Regions from separate parts of the Pseudomonas sp. St386 genome, predicted to be linked through region 2. Evidence: predicted binding sites of a transcription regulator. Region 2 holds the regulator's gene; the other holds the start of a gene.
The links. The regulator FliA, encoded in region 2, starts transcription of late flagellar genes. The targets are predictions, from matches to a motif close to CTAAAGTTTNNNNNNNNNNNGCCGNTAA.

Region 1: flgM (flagellar biosynthesis anti-sigma factor FlgM) is a predicted target of FliA. The motif match lies at 3,618-3,645, and genes of this name have one in related genera.

Annotation. Positions count from the first base shown of each region.
Region 1 is NZ_AP021900.1:5,182,063-5,190,070, reverse strand. It holds gene KI235_RS22950 (glutamine synthetase family protein) at 1-410, shown strand, start outside; gene KI235_RS22945 (MFS transporter) at 481-1,848, shown strand; gene KI235_RS22940 (flagellar brake protein) at 1,910-2,656, opposite strand; gene KI235_RS22935 (flagellar protein FlgN) at 2,749-3,216, opposite strand; gene flgM (flagellar biosynthesis anti-sigma factor FlgM) at 3,264-3,581, opposite strand; gene flgA (flagellar basal body P-ring formation chaperone FlgA) at 3,754-4,518, opposite strand; gene KI235_RS22920 (chemotaxis protein CheV) at 4,598-5,524, shown strand; gene cheR (protein-glutamate O-methyltransferase CheR) at 5,579-6,406, shown strand; gene flgB (flagellar basal body rod protein FlgB) at 6,676-7,083, shown strand; gene flgC (flagellar basal body rod protein FlgC) at 7,087-7,530, shown strand; gene flgD (flagellar hook assembly protein FlgD) at 7,546-8,008, shown strand, end outside.
Region 2 is NZ_AP021900.1:1,854,243-1,862,250, forward strand. It holds gene flhA (flagellar biosynthesis protein FlhA) at 1-1,899, shown strand, start outside; gene flhF (flagellar biosynthesis protein FlhF) at 1,911-3,260, shown strand; gene fleN (flagellar synthesis regulator FleN) at 3,377-4,207, shown strand; gene fliA (RNA polymerase sigma factor FliA) at 4,204-4,947, shown strand; gene KI235_RS08210 (chemotaxis response regulator CheY) at 5,115-5,486, shown strand; gene KI235_RS08215 (protein phosphatase CheZ) at 5,505-6,290, shown strand; gene KI235_RS08220 (chemotaxis protein CheA) at 6,321-8,008, shown strand, end outside.

The sequences.
Region 1 (8,008 bases), 3.3 Mb from region 2:
ACCCGTTCGCCTCGCCGAACAATGCCTGTTGGTCCCATGACAACCGTTCGGCCGGGTTGCGGATTCCTGCCAGTTCGTCGGTGGCCCGGCGGGTCGAGAACCGCTTGCCGGGGGCCGATGCCAACCCCTACCTGGCGATTGCCGCCAGCCTGGCCGCCGGGCTGTATGGGATTGAGCATCGGCTGGAGCCGAGCGCGGCGATCCAGGGCGAATTCGAAGTGCCGGATAATCTGTCGTTGCCATGTACCTTGCATGCCGCCTTGGAGCGTCTGAAGCGTAGTCATCTGGCGAAGGAACTGTTCGGTGCGGAGTTCATCGAAGGCTACATCGCCTCCAAGACCCTGGAGCTGACCAGCTTCTTCGATGAAATCACGCCCTGGGAGCGGCGTGTCCTAGCGGCCCAGGCCTAACGAACCGTCGCATTCGGGCTATCTTCAACAGGTAGCCCTTACTCACCTCAAGGAGCCGCTCGGAACGCCGATGCGCCAAATCTGGAAACCTTTTCGAGCGCTTTATTTCGCCTCGCTGATGATGTTGATCGGCTCGGGCCTCTTGAGTACTTACCTGGCCTTGCGCCTGGCCGCCGACCATGTGGACAGCCTCTGGGTCGGTGCGCTGATGGCCGCCAACTATTTCGGCCTGGTGCTGGGTGGCAAGATCGGCCACCGGCTGATCGCCCGCGTCGGCCACATCCGCGCCTATTCGGCCTGCGCCGGGATCGTCGGGGCGGCAGTGCTGGGCCATGGCCTGGTGAACTGGCTGCCGGCCTGGATCGTGCTGCGGATGATTGTCGGCCTCGGGATGATGTGCCAGTACATGGTCATCGAGAGCTGGCTCAACGAGCAAGCCGATGCCAAGCAGCGTGGCGTGGTGTTCAGCGGCTACATGATTGCCTCGTACCTGGGGTTGGTGCTGGGTCAGTTGATCCTGGTCATGCATCCGGCCCTGGGGCCTGAGCTGTTGATGCTGGTGGCGCTGTGCTTCGCCTTGTGCCTGGTGCCGGTGACGCTGACCCGGCGAATTCACCCGGCGGCGCTGCATCCGGCGCCCATGGAGCCGCGCTTCTTCATCAAGCGTGTGCCGCAGTCATTGAGTACGGTGCTGGGCTCCGGGTTGATCGTCGGCTCGTTCTATGGCCTGGCGCCCCTGTATGCCTCTCAGCAGGGCCTGTCGACCGAGCAGGTCGGTCTGTTCATGGGTAGCTGCATCTTCGCCGGACTGCTGGTGCAGTGGCCCCTGGGCTGGCTGTCCGATCGTTATGACCGGGCGCTGCTGATCCGCTGCTTCGCGCTGGTGCTGACGATCTGTGCGCTGCCGTTGGCGATTCTTCCGACGGTGCCGCTGGAGGTGCTGTTCGTCGCGGGGTTCTTCTGTTCGCTGGTGCAGTTCTGCCTGTATCCGCTGGCGGTAGCGTTTTCCAACGACCACGTCGAAGCTGATCGAAGGGTGTCCCTGACCGCGATGCTGCTGGTGACCTACGGCGTGGGGGCCAGTATCGGGCCGCTGGTGGCCGGCGTGCTGATGAAGATGTTTGGCAGCCAGATGCTCTACGGCTTTTTCGCTTTCTTCGCCTTGGTGCTGGTGTGGCGGATCCGGCCGAAAGCGGTGACCAACCTGCATCAGGTCGATGACGCACCGCTGCATCACGTGGCGATGCCGGACAGCATGTCGAGTTCGCCTTTGGTGGCGTGTCTTGATCCGCGGGTGGATGAGCAGGTGGTGCAGGAGCAGATGCAGGCTCCGGCCAATCCGGACGTGGAGCCTGAGCTGGCCACTGAGACCGCGACCGAGGCCGAGACTGGGCCTGAGGAGCCTGAGACACCGAGTTTTACCCAGGCCAGGCCTTGAAGCAGGCATGAAAAAACGGGCAGTCGCCGCAAGGGACTGCCCGTTTTTTTTGCCTCGAAAATCAGAGGTCGTCTTTATCGAAGCGCCGGGCTTCTCGTTGGAGCTGGTAGACGAACCGCTCGACCTGCCGTTGCACCAGGCCACTGATGTTGTGGAAGCGTACGCCGGCGAACGTGGTGTTGATCCTTTCTTCGAAATGCAGGTAACGCAGCTCGACTGGCGCGGTCATGTTGCCAAAAGGCAGGGCCGCGATGAAGCGCTCGTACACCTGGCCCAATTGCAGTCGCTCCGTGATGTCGCCGTCAAACCGCAACTTGCAACCGGTGGCAGAGATGTCCAGCAGCTTGCCGTCCACCGGGGACTTGAGCTTGTCACCGCCCAGTTCAACGCTCACCAGTTGTGCCAGTTTCAGGGCGGCGCGGAAGGCGTTGCGACGTTGGTGGTAGACCACTTCGTCGGGCAGGGCGCCGCGATAGCAGCGACCGTCGCTGGATTCATCGATGGTCAGTGGGCCCTTGCCATCCCATGCGATACGCACGCCGTCATGGAAACCCTCGACACGAAAAGGCTCGCCCGCCAGCAGGAAACGCTCGCCGTCCCGGGGAATCATTTCATCCAGGGCGATGGAGTTGGTCTCGCGATCGACGTTGACCAGGTAGCTCTGGAAGCGCTGGCTACGTTCGTGGAAGGTGATGATCAGTGGGTCGTGGCTCTCTTGCAGCATCCGCAGGTTGCCGGAGATTTCCAGGGGCGTGGTGAGGACCTTGGGTGGCTGCGGAGCATCATCCGCGTTTGAGGCATTGAACACGGTGAGTCAATCTCCAGGCAAAATACGACTACGAATGGCCGGCATTTTGCCAGCATGTATCGCGCGTTGATAGAGCGAAGGCATTGTTCGTTTCATGCCTGGCTGAGCGGGCGATGCTTGACCATTCTGGCCGTTGAACCGCTAGCGTCATACAGCGTCGGGATCTCGCCACCGTTGAGGATGCGCAACTGGTTGGCGGTGGCGGCCTGCTGCATCAGGATCGACTGGCCGTTGCGAGCGTTGGTTGCCTGGCATTGGGCGAGCAGGTCGTTGAGTACTTTGCTCTGGGACAGTAGCTGATCGCCAATCGTCGACTGGCTGGCCAGTTGCTCGAGGCCTTCATGGCTGGCGGGCAGGTTGAGGCTGACGAGGATCTCGCTGCGTTTGCGGCCATGCTGGTCAAGCAGGATGATCAAGGCCTGTTTCTGCGCCAGGATATTCTCCAGCAGAGGCATGTCACGACCGTGCAATGCCACGGATTCGGCCTGCAACAATTCCAGTAGCTGTTGCGCTGGAACAAAGTCGTCGATGATCAATTGCAACAAATGAGTGTCGTGCATGGCTGGCCTTGGGTCTTAGCGTCCAAAAGCCTGGCGCAGGCGGCGGCCTAGCGCTGGGCTTCGAAGTTGAGCAGTTTGCTGGCTACGCGGTTGCTGTCGACTTTGTAGCTGCCATCAGCGATTGCTGCTTTCAACTCGGCCACGCGGGCGTTGTCGACGACAGGTTGATCGCGCAGCTTGTCAGTGACCTTCTGCAACTGCTGAGCCTCATTGCTGAGGTGTACCGACTCCCCGTTGCTGACCTGTTCGGCTGGTGTAGGCAGCGGCGCGGATTTGCCGGCTTCGGCGGTTTCCTTGGTGGCGCTGGTACGCGTGGTGCCTGGCAGCGGTGAAGAGCTGTTTAAACGATTGAAATCGATGACCATGGTAAAAAACCTCTGGGTATTTGGACGCTTGCCATGTTTTCGGCCATCCCCAAAATAACTTTAGGCTCATTTATGAAATGAACTTGCGCACGTCTGCGCTTGCCTTTGCGTAAGGCACAGTCTAGGGAACACCGGGATCAAGCGCCAGCTTTCTACCTCCTCTACCAGATCACTACATCGCCACTTCCACTTGGCCCGGGGCCATCACCTGCGCCTTGATCACGCGCTGGGAATTGAGGTTTTTTACCCGTATCTGTTCACGCATACCGCCGTTGGACAGGGCCTCGCCGGGCATCCGCACGGCCAGGGAACCGGTGCGGGCGGTGATCACAACCTGGTCGCCCTTGCGGACTACCTCGGCCTGCTCCAGATGCACCAGCGTCACGACCTGATCGGCGACCATTGGTCGGACAAGTTTCTGCCCGATGGCCTGGTCGACGGAGGTCAGGAAGCCCTGGGTGATCTGGCTGATGTCCCGTTCACGCAACATCACGTCCTGGGGCTCGACGATTCCGGCCCGCTTGAGCGGACGAGTGGTGGTGACAATTTCCCGAAACAGGCGCACTTGAGCGGGCACGAACACCGTCCAGGGCGCGGCGCTGTCGCAACGAACCTTCACCGTGACGCGTCCCAGGGGCCGGGCAGGGCTCTCCAGCGAAGCAGTCAATTCCTTGTCGCACATCGGCATGCGCAGGCGCGGGTCGAGTTGGTTGACTTCGATTTCATAGCGACCTTCCGTTTGACTGGTAGCCAGATAGTCTTCTACGGTGAATTCAAGAAAGCCCTGAGTGACGCCGATAAGGAGATCAGGCAAGGTAACCGGAACAGCAGCAAGGGCAGGACCGCCCGAAGTGAACAGGCAGACAGCCAGCAGTGCACCGAGCCAGTGGCGGCAGTGAGTGGTCAGGCGTCGAGAAAATGTCGTTTGTGCGTTCATGCCGGTTCAATAGCAAGCCCCGTGCCGTTTAGTGAATGAATGCGCGTCGGACACATTAGCGTTAGGTAGGAGTCAGGGCATGGCGGGAGTAATGGATTCGGTAAACCAGCGCACTCAGCTGGTCGGTCAGAATCGCCTGGAGCTGTTGTTGTTCCGTCTCGACGGCCAACAAATGTATGGGATCAACGTATTCAAGGTCCGCGAGGTGCTGCAATGCCCCAAGCTGACCCTGATGCCCAAATCCAGCCCCGTCGTGTGCGGTGTGGCCAATATCCGGGGTGCGACCATCCCGATTCTCGACCTGGCGATGGCGACCGGTTCCGGCCGGCTGCTGGACCAGAGCAATCCGTTTGTGATCATCACCGAGTACAACACCAAGACCCAGGGATTCCTGGTTCGCTCGGTGGAGCGCATCGTCAACATGAACTGGGAAGAGATCCATCCACCGCCCAAGGGCACCGGCCGCGATCACTACCTCACGGCAGTGACCCGGGTCGATAACCAGTTGGTGGAAATCATCGACGTGGAGAAGATCCTCGCCGAAGTAGCGCCCACGCCGGAAGCGATCTCCGTGGGAGTGGTGGATGCCGAAACCCAGCACAAGGCGATTTCGCTGCGGGTGTTGACCGTCGACGACTCTTCAGTGGCCCGCAAGCAGGTGACCCGTTGCCTGCAAACGGTCGGTGTCGAGGTGGTGGCGTTGAACGACGGGCGACAGGCGCTCGATTACCTGCGCAAGCTGGTCGACGAGGGCAAGAAGCCTGAGGAAGAGTTCCTGATGATGATCTCCGACATTGAAATGCCGGAGATGGATGGGTACACCCTGACGTCGGAAATCCGCAGCGATCCGCGCATGCAAAAGCTGCACATCATCTTGCATACTTCGTTGTCCGGGGTTTTCAACCAGGCGATGGTCAAGAAGGTCGGCGCCGACGATTTCCTGGCGAAATTCCGTCCAGATGACCTGGCTTCCCGGGTCGTCGAGCGGATCAAGGCAGCAGAATAAAAGGTCGGGCGCGTTGTGCGCCCGGCAAGTCAACACGATGAAAGAGGCGGTATCTTGTCTACGGGTAATTTGGATTTCGAACAGTTCCGGGTCTTCCTGGAAAAAGCCTGTGGCATCTTGCTTGGTGAAAACAAGCAATACCTGGTGTCGAGCCGTCTCAATAAATTGATGGAACAGCAGGGCCTCAAGTCATTGGGCGAACTGGTGCAGCGTATCCAGACCCAACCGCGCAGTGGCTTGCGCGAAATGGTGGTGGACGCGATGACCACCAACGAAACCTTGTGGTTTCGTGACACCTATCCGTTTGAGGTGTTGAAGAACAAAGTGCTGCCGGCGGCCATCAAGGCCAGCCCGGGCCAGCGTCTGCGGATCTGGTCGGCGGCCTGTTCGTCGGGGCAGGAACCCTATTCGCTGTCGATGTCCATCGATGAGTTCGAGCGGTCCAACCTCGGCCAGTTGAAAGGCGGCGTGCAGATTGTCGCCACCGACCTGTCCGGGACCATGCTCAATAACTGCAAGACCGGCGAGTACGACAGCCTGGCTATCGGCCGGGGCCTGTCGCCGGATCGCCTGCAACGTTACTTCGATCCGAAAGGGCCGGGTAAATGGGTGGTCAAGGCGCCGATCAAGAGCCGGGTGGAGTTCCGCTCGTTCAACCTGCTGGATAGCTATGCCAGCCTGGGCAAGTTCGACATCGTGTTCTGCCGCAACGTACTGATCTACTTCTCCGCCGAAGTGAAGAAAGACATCCTGCTGCGCATCCACAGCACGCTCAAGCCGGGCGGCTACCTGTTCCTCGGTGCCTCCGAGGCGTTGAACGGTTTGCCGGATCATTACCAGATGGTCCAGTGCAGTCCGGGGATCATCTACCAGGCAAAGTGATTGGCTTGAACTGTCAAAAAGCGGGAGTCCCCACGGGCTCCCGTTTTTTTATGCCTGCCGGTCACCACTAATCCCGCTCCCACAGTTCGAATGTCATTTGCCCTTGAGAAGCGGCAGAAAAGCGGCAGCCAGCGGAAGCCAGTTGCCGCTTTTCTGGCATTGCCGCTTTGCCGATGCCCGCAAAGCCCCGGTTTATGGGGTTTTCCAAAGTGGCACGCTGCTTGCTAAGTTCATCGCACGTACATTCTGGTCACCCAAAGGTTTCCGACATGAGCATCAGCTTCGATAAAGCGCTCGGTATCCACGAACAGGCCCTGAGCTTCCGCGCCCAGCGTGCCGAAGTCCTGGCCAACAACATCGCCAACGCCGACACCCCGAACTACAAGGCGCGTGACCTGGACTTTTCCAAAGTGCTCGCCGAGCAGAACGAGAAGACCAAGAACGGCCACTTCGCCTTGAACATGACCAACAGCCGTCATATCGAAGCCGAAGGCCTGGGCAATGGCGACGAATCGCTGATGTATCGCACGCCGATGCAGCCTTCGATCGACCAGAACACCGTAGACGCTCAACTGGAACAGTCCAACTACGCGGAAAACTCCGTGAACTTCCAGGCCAGCTTCACCCTGCTCAACAGCAAGTTCAAAGGGCTGGTATCGGCCCTGCGCGGAGAGTAAGCCATGTCGATTGCTAGCGTATTCAACATTGCCGGCAGTGCCATGAGTGCCCAGACCACTCGCCTGAACACCGTCGCCAGTAACATCGCCAACGCCGAGACCGTTTCGTCGAGCATCGACCAGACCTACCGCGCCCGCCACCCGGTATTCGCCACCATGTTCCAGGGTGGCCAGTCCGGCGGTAGCGACTCGCTGTTCCAGGAGCAGGACGCGGCCGGGCAGGGCGTGCAGGTGCTTGGCGTGGTCGAAGACCAGAGCAACCTCGAAGCCCGTTATGAGCCAAACCATCCGGCCGCTGATGCCAAGGGGTATGTCTACTACCCGAACGTCAACGTCGTCGAAGAAATGGCCGACATGATTTCCGCCAGTCGTTCGTTCCAGACCAACGCCGAAATGATGAACACCGCCAAAACCATGATGCAGAAGGTCCTGACCCTCGGTCAGTGATAAGGGGCGAGTCACATGAGCGTTACCAGTACAACAAGTGGTTTGAGCCTCAACGAGATTCTGGCCAACTCCTCGGTCAAGACCAGCACCACCACCGATGCCCTGGGCGCGGCGACCGGTGCGGCCACCGGCAAGAAGGAATTGGGCAAGGATGCGTTCCTGCAGTTGCTGGTCACCCAGCTGAAAAACCAGAACCCGCTGGAGCCACAGGATAACGGCGAGTTCGTTGCCCAACTGGCGCAGTTCAGCAGCCTGGAAGGCATCACCACCCTCAACGAGACCGTGAGCGGCATCGCCGGCAACTACAACTCGTCCCAGGCCCTGCAAGCCTCGTCGCTGGTCGGTCGCTCGGTCATTGCCCCGGGCGACAAGGCTGTGGTCGATACCTCCAAGAGCCTCAACGGCACGGTGGTGGTACCAACATCGGTGTCCTCCGTCGCGGTCAAGATCGTGGACAAGGACGGCAAGACCGTTCGCA
Region 2 (8,008 bases):
CTGCTGGTGGCCACGCTGTTGCGCCTGGCGCTGAACGTGGCGTCCACCCGGGTGGTCATGCTCCACGGCCAGGACGGTCACGCCGCCGCCGGTAAGGTGATCCAGGCCTTTGGTGAGGTGGTGATCGGCGGCAACTACGTGGTCGGTATCGTGGTTTTCGCCATCTTGATGATCATCAACTTCGTCGTGGTGACCAAGGGTGCCGGGCGGATTTCCGAGGTGAGCGCGCGTTTTACCCTCGATGCGATGCCCGGCAAGCAGATGGCGATCGACGCCGACCTCAACGCCGGCCTCATTGATCAGAGCCAGGCCAAGCTGCGTCGTCTGGAAGTGGCCCAGGAAGCCGAGTTCTACGGTTCCATGGACGGTGCCAGCAAATTCGTGCGCGGTGACGCCATCGCCGGCCTGTTGATTCTGTTCATCAACCTGATCGGCGGCATGGCTGTCGGTATCTTCCAGCACAACATGAGTTTTGGCGACGCTGGCAGGGTTTACGCCTTGTTGACCATCGGTGACGGTTTGGTGGCGCAATTGCCATCACTGTTGTTATCTACAGCGGCCGCGATCATGGTGACCCGTGCTTCGGGCTCCGAAGACATGGGCAAGCAGATCGGCCGGCAGATGTTCGCCTCGCCCAAGGCCCTGGCCGTTGCCGCCGGCCTGATGGCGGTGATGGGCCTGGTGCCGGGGATGCCCCACATTTCCTTCCTGAGCATGGCGGCCATGGCTGCAGGCGGAGCCTACCTGTTCTGGAAGAAGCAGAACGTGCAGAAAGTCCAGGCCCTGCAAGAGGTCAAGCGTCAGCAGGAACTGCTGCCGTCGCCGGCCCGCGCCATGGAAACCAAGGAGCTGGGCTGGGATGACGTGACGCCGATCGACATGATCGGCCTGGAAGTCGGTTACCGCCTGATTCCATTGGTCGACCGCAACCAGGGTGGGCAATTGCTGGCGCGGATCAAGGGGGTGCGCAAGAAGCTGTCCCAGGACCTGGGCTTCCTGATGCCGACCGTGCATATCCGCGATAACCTCGATCTGGCGCCGAGCGCCTACCGCCTGACGCTGATGGGGGTGATCCTGGCCGAAGCCGAGATCTACCCCGACCGCGAGCTGGCGATCAACCCCGGGCAGGTCTACGGCTCCCTCAATGGCATCACCGCCAAGGATCCGGCTTTCGGCCTGGAAGCGGTGTGGATCGAAATCAGCCAGCGGGCCCAGGCCCAGTCCCTCGGTTATACCGTGGTGGACGCCAGTACGGTGGTGGCGACCCACTTGAACCAGATCCTGTACAAGCACTCCAGCGAGCTGATTGGCCACGAAGAAGTCCAGCAACTCCTGCAAGTACTGGCCAAAGGCTCGCCGAAGCTGGCCGAAGAGCTGGTGCCGGGTGTGGTTTCGTTGTCGCAGTTGCTCAAGGTGCTGCAGGCGCTGTTGGCCGAACAGGTGCCCGTGCGCGACATACGCAGTATCGCCGAGGCTATCGCCAATAACGCCTCCAAGAGTCAAGATACCGCCGCCCTGGTGGCTGCGGTTCGGGTCGGCGTGTCCCGCGCAATCGTCCAAAGCATTGTAGGCACTGAGTCTGAGCTGCCTGTGATCACCTTGGAACCAAGGTTGGAACAGATATTGCTCAATAGTCTGCAGAAGGCAGGACAAGGCTCGGAAGAGGGTGTTCTGCTGGAGCCAAGCATGGCCGAGAAGCTGCAGCGTTCGCTGATCGAAGCAGCCCAGCGGCAAGAGATGCAAGGCCAGCCAGTGATCCTGCTGGTGGCCGGCCCGATTCGCGCGATGCTCTCGCGATTCGGGCGCCTCGCGGTCCCGGGGTTGCATGTGCTGGCGTACCAGGAAATACCGGACAACAAGCAAGTGACCATCGTTGCGACAGTAGGGCCCAACGGCTGAGGTAGTGGTTTATGCAAGTGAAGCGTTTTTTCGCCGCCGACATGCGTCAGGCCATGAAACTGGTTCGTGACGAGCTGGGCGCTGAAGCAGCCATCATTGGCAACCGTCGTATCGCCGGCGGTGTCGAGCTGACGGCGGCCCTGGATTACAAACTGTCTGCGCTGGCCCCGCGGGTTCCGAACATGGAACTCGAAGATGAGCTGCGCAAGACTCAATCGCGCATCGCCAGCGCCCAGGCCGAGCTGAGCCTGCGCAGCAGTGAAGGCGAGGCCGCGGCAGGCACCAATCGTCAATTGTTCGCCGGTCAGCCGCTGACGGCCGGCCTGCCGTTGACGGCTGCCGAACCGCTGATCGAGCAGGCCCACGCCGAACCGCGTCGTCCTGAGCCGGCGCCCGCGGCGCCTGCCCGGGGTGTCGATCCGCGCGCCCTGGACTCGATGCGCTTTGAACTCAACAGCCTGCGCGAGCTGATGGAAGTCCAGCTCGGCTCCCTGGCCTGGAACCAGCTGCAAGGCAGCCGTCCAGCCCAGGCCAACCTGTGGCGTCGCCTGCAACGCATCGGCCTGTCCGGCCCGTTGTCCCGGGACCTGCTGGCGCTGATCAATGGTATCGAAGAGCCTCGCCAGGCCTGGCGCATGTTGCTGGCGCACCTGGCGCGGATGATCGCGACCCCGGAAGTCGAGCCGCTGGAAGAAGGCGGGGTAATTGCCATGGTCGGTCCTGCCGGCATGGGCAAGACCACCACCCTGGCCAAGCTCGCCGCCCGTTATGTACTCAAGTACGGCGCCCAGAGCATTGCCCTGGTGAGCATGGACAGTTTCCGCATCGGTGCCCAGGAGCAACTCAAGACCCTCGGCCGGATCCTCAATGTGTCGGTGACCCATGTGGATCCGGGCCAGTCCCTGGCCCAGGCGCTGGAGCCGCTGCTGCGCAAACGCGTCGTGCTGATCGATACCGCAGGCCTGCAAGCCAGCGATCCAGCCCTGCGCATGCAGCTCGAAAGCCTGGCCGGACGCGGTATCAAGTCAAAAAATTATCTCGTGTTGGCAACCACCAGCCAGAAACAGGTTCTAACCGCCGCATACCACAGCTACAAACGCTGCGGGCTGGCCGGCTGCATCCTGACTAAGCTGGACGAAACGGCAAGCCTGGGCGAGGTGTTGAGCCTGGCGATCGGTCATGAATTACCGGTGGCCTACCTGACCGACGGGCCGCGGATCCCGGATGATTTGCATCTGCCGCGCCGTCATCAACTGGTCAGTCGTGCCGTGAGTGTGCAAATGCAGGAAGAACCCAGCGAAGAAGCCATGGCTGATATGTTCGCTGATATCTACCACAGCCCGACCAAGCAGGTCGGCTGAGGTAATCATGAATATTTTTTGTACCTACATCGATGGTCTGCCATGCATTGTTCCGTATGCGAACGCGCAGCCAGTAATGTGGCCTCCGTCTAAGTAAGACAAGGTAAAGAACGAACATGGGCAGCATGCATCCCGTACAGGTGATCGCGGTGACCGGCGGCAAAGGTGGCGTCGGGAAGACTAACGTGTCAGTGAACTTGTCCCTGGCTCTGGCAGAGCTTGGCCGACGGGTCATGCTGCTGGACGCCGACCTGGGCCTGGCGAACGTCGACGTGTTGTTGGGGCTTACACCCAAACGCACGCTGGCGGACGTGATTGAAGGGCGCTGTGAGCTGCGTGACGTGTTGTTGCAGGGGCCGGGCGGGATTCGCATCGTGCCGGCTGCCTCAGGCACCCAGAGCATGGTTCACCTGACCCCGGCCCAGCACGCGGGCCTGATCCAGGCTTTCAGCGACATCGGCGACAACCTCGATGTGCTGGTGATCGACACCGCAGCCGGTATCGGTGACTCGGTCGTCAGTTTCGTCCGCGCGGCCCAGGAAGTGCTGCTGGTGGTCTGCGACGAACCGACGTCCATCACCGACGCCTATGCCCTGATCAAGTTGCTTAACCGCGACTATGGCATGAACCGCTTCCGCGTCCTGGCCAACATGGCCCAGAGCCCGCAGGAAGGACGCAACCTGTTCGCCAAGTTGACAAAGGTCACGGATCGCTTCCTGGACGTCGCCCTACAATACGTCGGCGCAGTGCCTTACGACGAAAGCGTACGCAAGGCCGTCCAGAAGCAACGTGCCGTTTATGAAGCCTTTCCACGCTCCAAATGCGCGCTGGCGTTCAAGGCCATCGCCCAGAAGGTCGATACCTGGCCACTGCCGGCCAACCCTCGCGGGCATCTGGAATTTTTCGTCGAGCGTCTTGTGCAACAAACAGCAGGGCCCGTGCTATGACAGCCAGCGGTTACAACCATCTCTATAAAAAATCGGCACGGGACGCCCAATACGAATTGATCGAGCGTTACGCGCCACTGGTCAAGCGTATCGCCTATCACTTGCTGGCGCGGTTGCCGGCCAGTGTCCAGGTTGAAGACTTGATCCAGGCGGGCATGATCGGCCTGCTCGAAGTGTCGAACAAATACGACGCGAGCAAGGGCGCGAGTTTCGAGACGTATGCCGGTATTCGCATTCGCGGTGCCATGCTCGATGAAGTCCGCAAGGGCGATTGGGCGCCGCGTTCGGTACACCGCAATACCCGCATGGTCAGTGATGCAATTCGGGCAATTGAAGCTAAAACCGGGCGTGACGCTAAAGATCACGAGGTTGCGGCCGAACTCCAGTTGAGTCTCGACGATTATTACGGGATTTTGAACGATACCTTGGGCAGCCGCCTGTTCAGTTTCGACGACCTGTTGCAGGACGGCGAACATGAAGGGCTGCACGAGGATAACGCGAGTGCTCACATGGAGCCGTCGCGTGACCTGGAAGATGAACGTTTCCAGAGCGCGCTGGCGGAAGCGATTGCCAATTTGCCGGAGCGTGAGCGGCTGGTCTTGGCGCTGTACTACGACGAAGAGCTGAACCTCAAGGAAATCGGTGAGGTCCTGGGGGTCAGCGAATCGCGGGTCAGCCAGTTACACAGCCAGTGCGCGGCCCGTTTGCGGGGGCGTTTGGGGGAGTGGCGAGCGCGTTGACAGGCAGTGTGGGGACACTGCGAACGAGGCTGGCCTGGCAGGTGCTGTGCCAGTCTCCATCCGTGGTGCTCCAGACCGTTGTCGAGTGTTGTGCCGGATTGATTGAAATGGCGCGTCCAGGTGCTGGGCGCGTTTAAGACTGCTTGGAGGTCGAATTGGACAAGAACATGAAAATCCTCATCGTTGATGACTTCTCAACGATGCGGCGGATCATAAAAAACCTGTTGCGTGACCTTGGGTTCACCAACACGGCCGAAGCAGATGACGGGACCACTGCGCTCCCGATGTTGCACAGTGGCAACTTCGATTTTCTGGTCACCGACTGGAACATGCCGGGCATGACCGGTATCGACCTGTTGCGCCAGGTGCGTGCCGACGAAAAACTCAAGCATCTTCCGGTGCTGATGGTCACTGCCGAAGCCAAGCGCGAGCAGATCATCGAAGCGGCCCAGGCCGGTGTAAACGGCTATGTGGTCAAACCCTTCACGGCCCAGGCGTTGAAAGAGAAGATTGAAAAAATCTTCGAACGCATCGGTTAACGGCGCCACGGGGGAGCTATGGATAACGAATCTTCAATGGGTGATTTCGAATCGACCCTGAAAAAACATGCCCGCGAACTGGTCGACAGCCTTGAAAAAGGTCGTTTTGGCGATGCGGTTCAAATGATCCATGAGCTCAACCAGACCCGTGACCGCGGTCTGTATCAGGAGGTGGGCAAGCTCACGCGTGAATTGCACAGCGCGATTGTCAATTTCCAGATCGACCCGAATATGCCGCAGGCCGAGGAAGTCTCGCAGATCACCGACGCCACCGAGCGTCTGGGTTATGTGGTCAAGCTGACCGAGGCCGCGGCCAACCGCACCATGGACCTGGTGGAAAGCGCAACGCCCCTGGTCAACGGCCTGAGCGAAGAAGCCCAGGCCTTGAGCACCGACTGGGGTCGGTTCATGCGGCGCGAAGTCGGCGCCGAAGAGTTTCGGGAGTTGGCCCGTCGGGTCGACGGTTTCCTGGCGCGCAGCAGCACCGAGAACCGCGCGGTGGCAAGCAACCTCAACGATATTCTGCTGGCTCAGGACTATCAGGACCTGACCGGCCAGGTGATCAAGCGTGTGACCCAACTGGTCACCGAAGTGGAAAGTAACCTGCTCAAACTGGTGTTGATGGCCAGCCAGGTAGACCGCTTTGCAGGCATCGAACACGACCGTGAAGCGATGCTTGCTGAAAAAGATCCACAAAAACATCTCTCTCAGGGTGAAGGTCCGCAGATTCATGCCGATAAAAGAGAAGACGTTATGTCCGGTCAGGACGATGTGGACGATTTGCTGTCCAGCCTTGGATTCTGAGTTTTAGCCCTGTTTTAGGAGCAGCCATTAATGAGCTTCGGCGCCGATGAAGAGATCCTTCAGGATTTCCTGGTTGAGGCCGGCGAGATTCTAGAGCAACTGTCCGAACAGCTGGTCGAGCTGGAAAGCCGACCAGATGATGCGGATCTGCTCAATGCAATTTTTCGCGGTTTCCACACTGTAAAAGGAGGCGCCGGCTTCCTCCAGCTCAACGAGCTGGTGGAGTGCTGTCACATTGCCGAAAACGTGTTCGACATCCTGCGCAAGGGTGAGCGTCGCGTTGATTCGGAACTGATGGACGTGGTGCTTGAAGCGCTGGATGCGGTCAACAGCATGTTCAGCGAAGTGCGTGAGCGCTCGCCGATCACCGCTGCCACGCCTGAGTTGCTCGCCGCGCTGGCACGCCTGGCGGAGCCGCAATCGGCTGATGAAGCGGCTCCGGTTGCCGAGGCAGTGGCTGAAGAGCCGGTCGCCGAAGAGTCGGGCGACATCACCGATAACGAATTTGAACAACTGCTGGATTCGCTGAACGCCGTCAAGGCCCAAGCCGAAGCGCCGGCGGCACCTGCTGCGCCGCCCGCCAATGCAACAGCTGACGCCAGTGATGAAATCACCGACGACGAGTTCGAGTCATTGCTCGACCAGCTCCATGGCAAAGGTCAGTTCGCTCCCGATGCGGTCACGCCAGCGGCGACTCCGGCTGCCCCGAAAGCGGCGGGCGACAACTCCGACATCACCGACGACGAATTCGAAGCCTTGCTCGATCAGTTGCACGGCAAGGGCACGTTTGCCGTTGACGCGCTGGATTCGGCCATCGCTTCCGCGCCGACGCCAGCCAAGCCGGCTGCCGCCGCGGCTGGCAGCGACCTGATCAGCGATCACGAATTCGAATCGCTGCTCGACGAACTGCACGGCAAAGGCAAGTTTACAGAAGTCGGGAAGGCCGCGGCTGCTCCTGCTGCCGGCACTACCGCCACTGCTGTTCCAGCAGCCAAGGCTGCGCCCAAACCCGCTGCCAAGGCACCGGAACCGAAGGCCGAACCCGCCAAGCCTGCTGCCACTGCGGCCCCGGCACCTGCCCGTGCTGCGGCGGCTGCGCCAGCGGAAAAACCGGCCAGCGAAGCCGAGACCACCGTTCGGGTCGATACCGCACGCCTGGACGAGATCATGAACATGGTCGGCGAACTGGTGCTGGTGCGTAACCGTCTGGTGCGCCTGGGCCTCAATAGCCAGGACGAAGCCATGTCCAAGGCCGTGTCGAACCTGGACGTGGTCACGGCGGACCTGCAGACCGCGGTCATGAAGACCCGGATGCAGCCGATCAAGAAAGTCTTCGGGCGCTTCCCGCGCCTGGTTCGCGACCTGGCTCGCCAGCTCAAGAAAGAAATCAACCTGGAACTGGTGGGTGAAGAGACCGACCTCGACAAGAACCTTGTCGAGGCCCTGGCCGACCCGCTGGTCCACTTGGTGCGCAACGCGGTCGACCACGGCATCGAGTCGCCGGAAGAGCGCGAAGCCTCGGGCAAGGTCCGCAGCGGCAAGGTGATCCTGGCCGCCGAGCAGGAAGGCGACCACATCCTGCTGTCGATCTCCGACGACGGCAAAGGCATGGATCCGAACGTGTTGCGTTCCATCGCGGTGAAACGCGGTGTGATGGACAAGGATGCCGCCGACCGCCTGAGCGACACCGAGTGCTACAACCTGATCTTCGCCCCGGG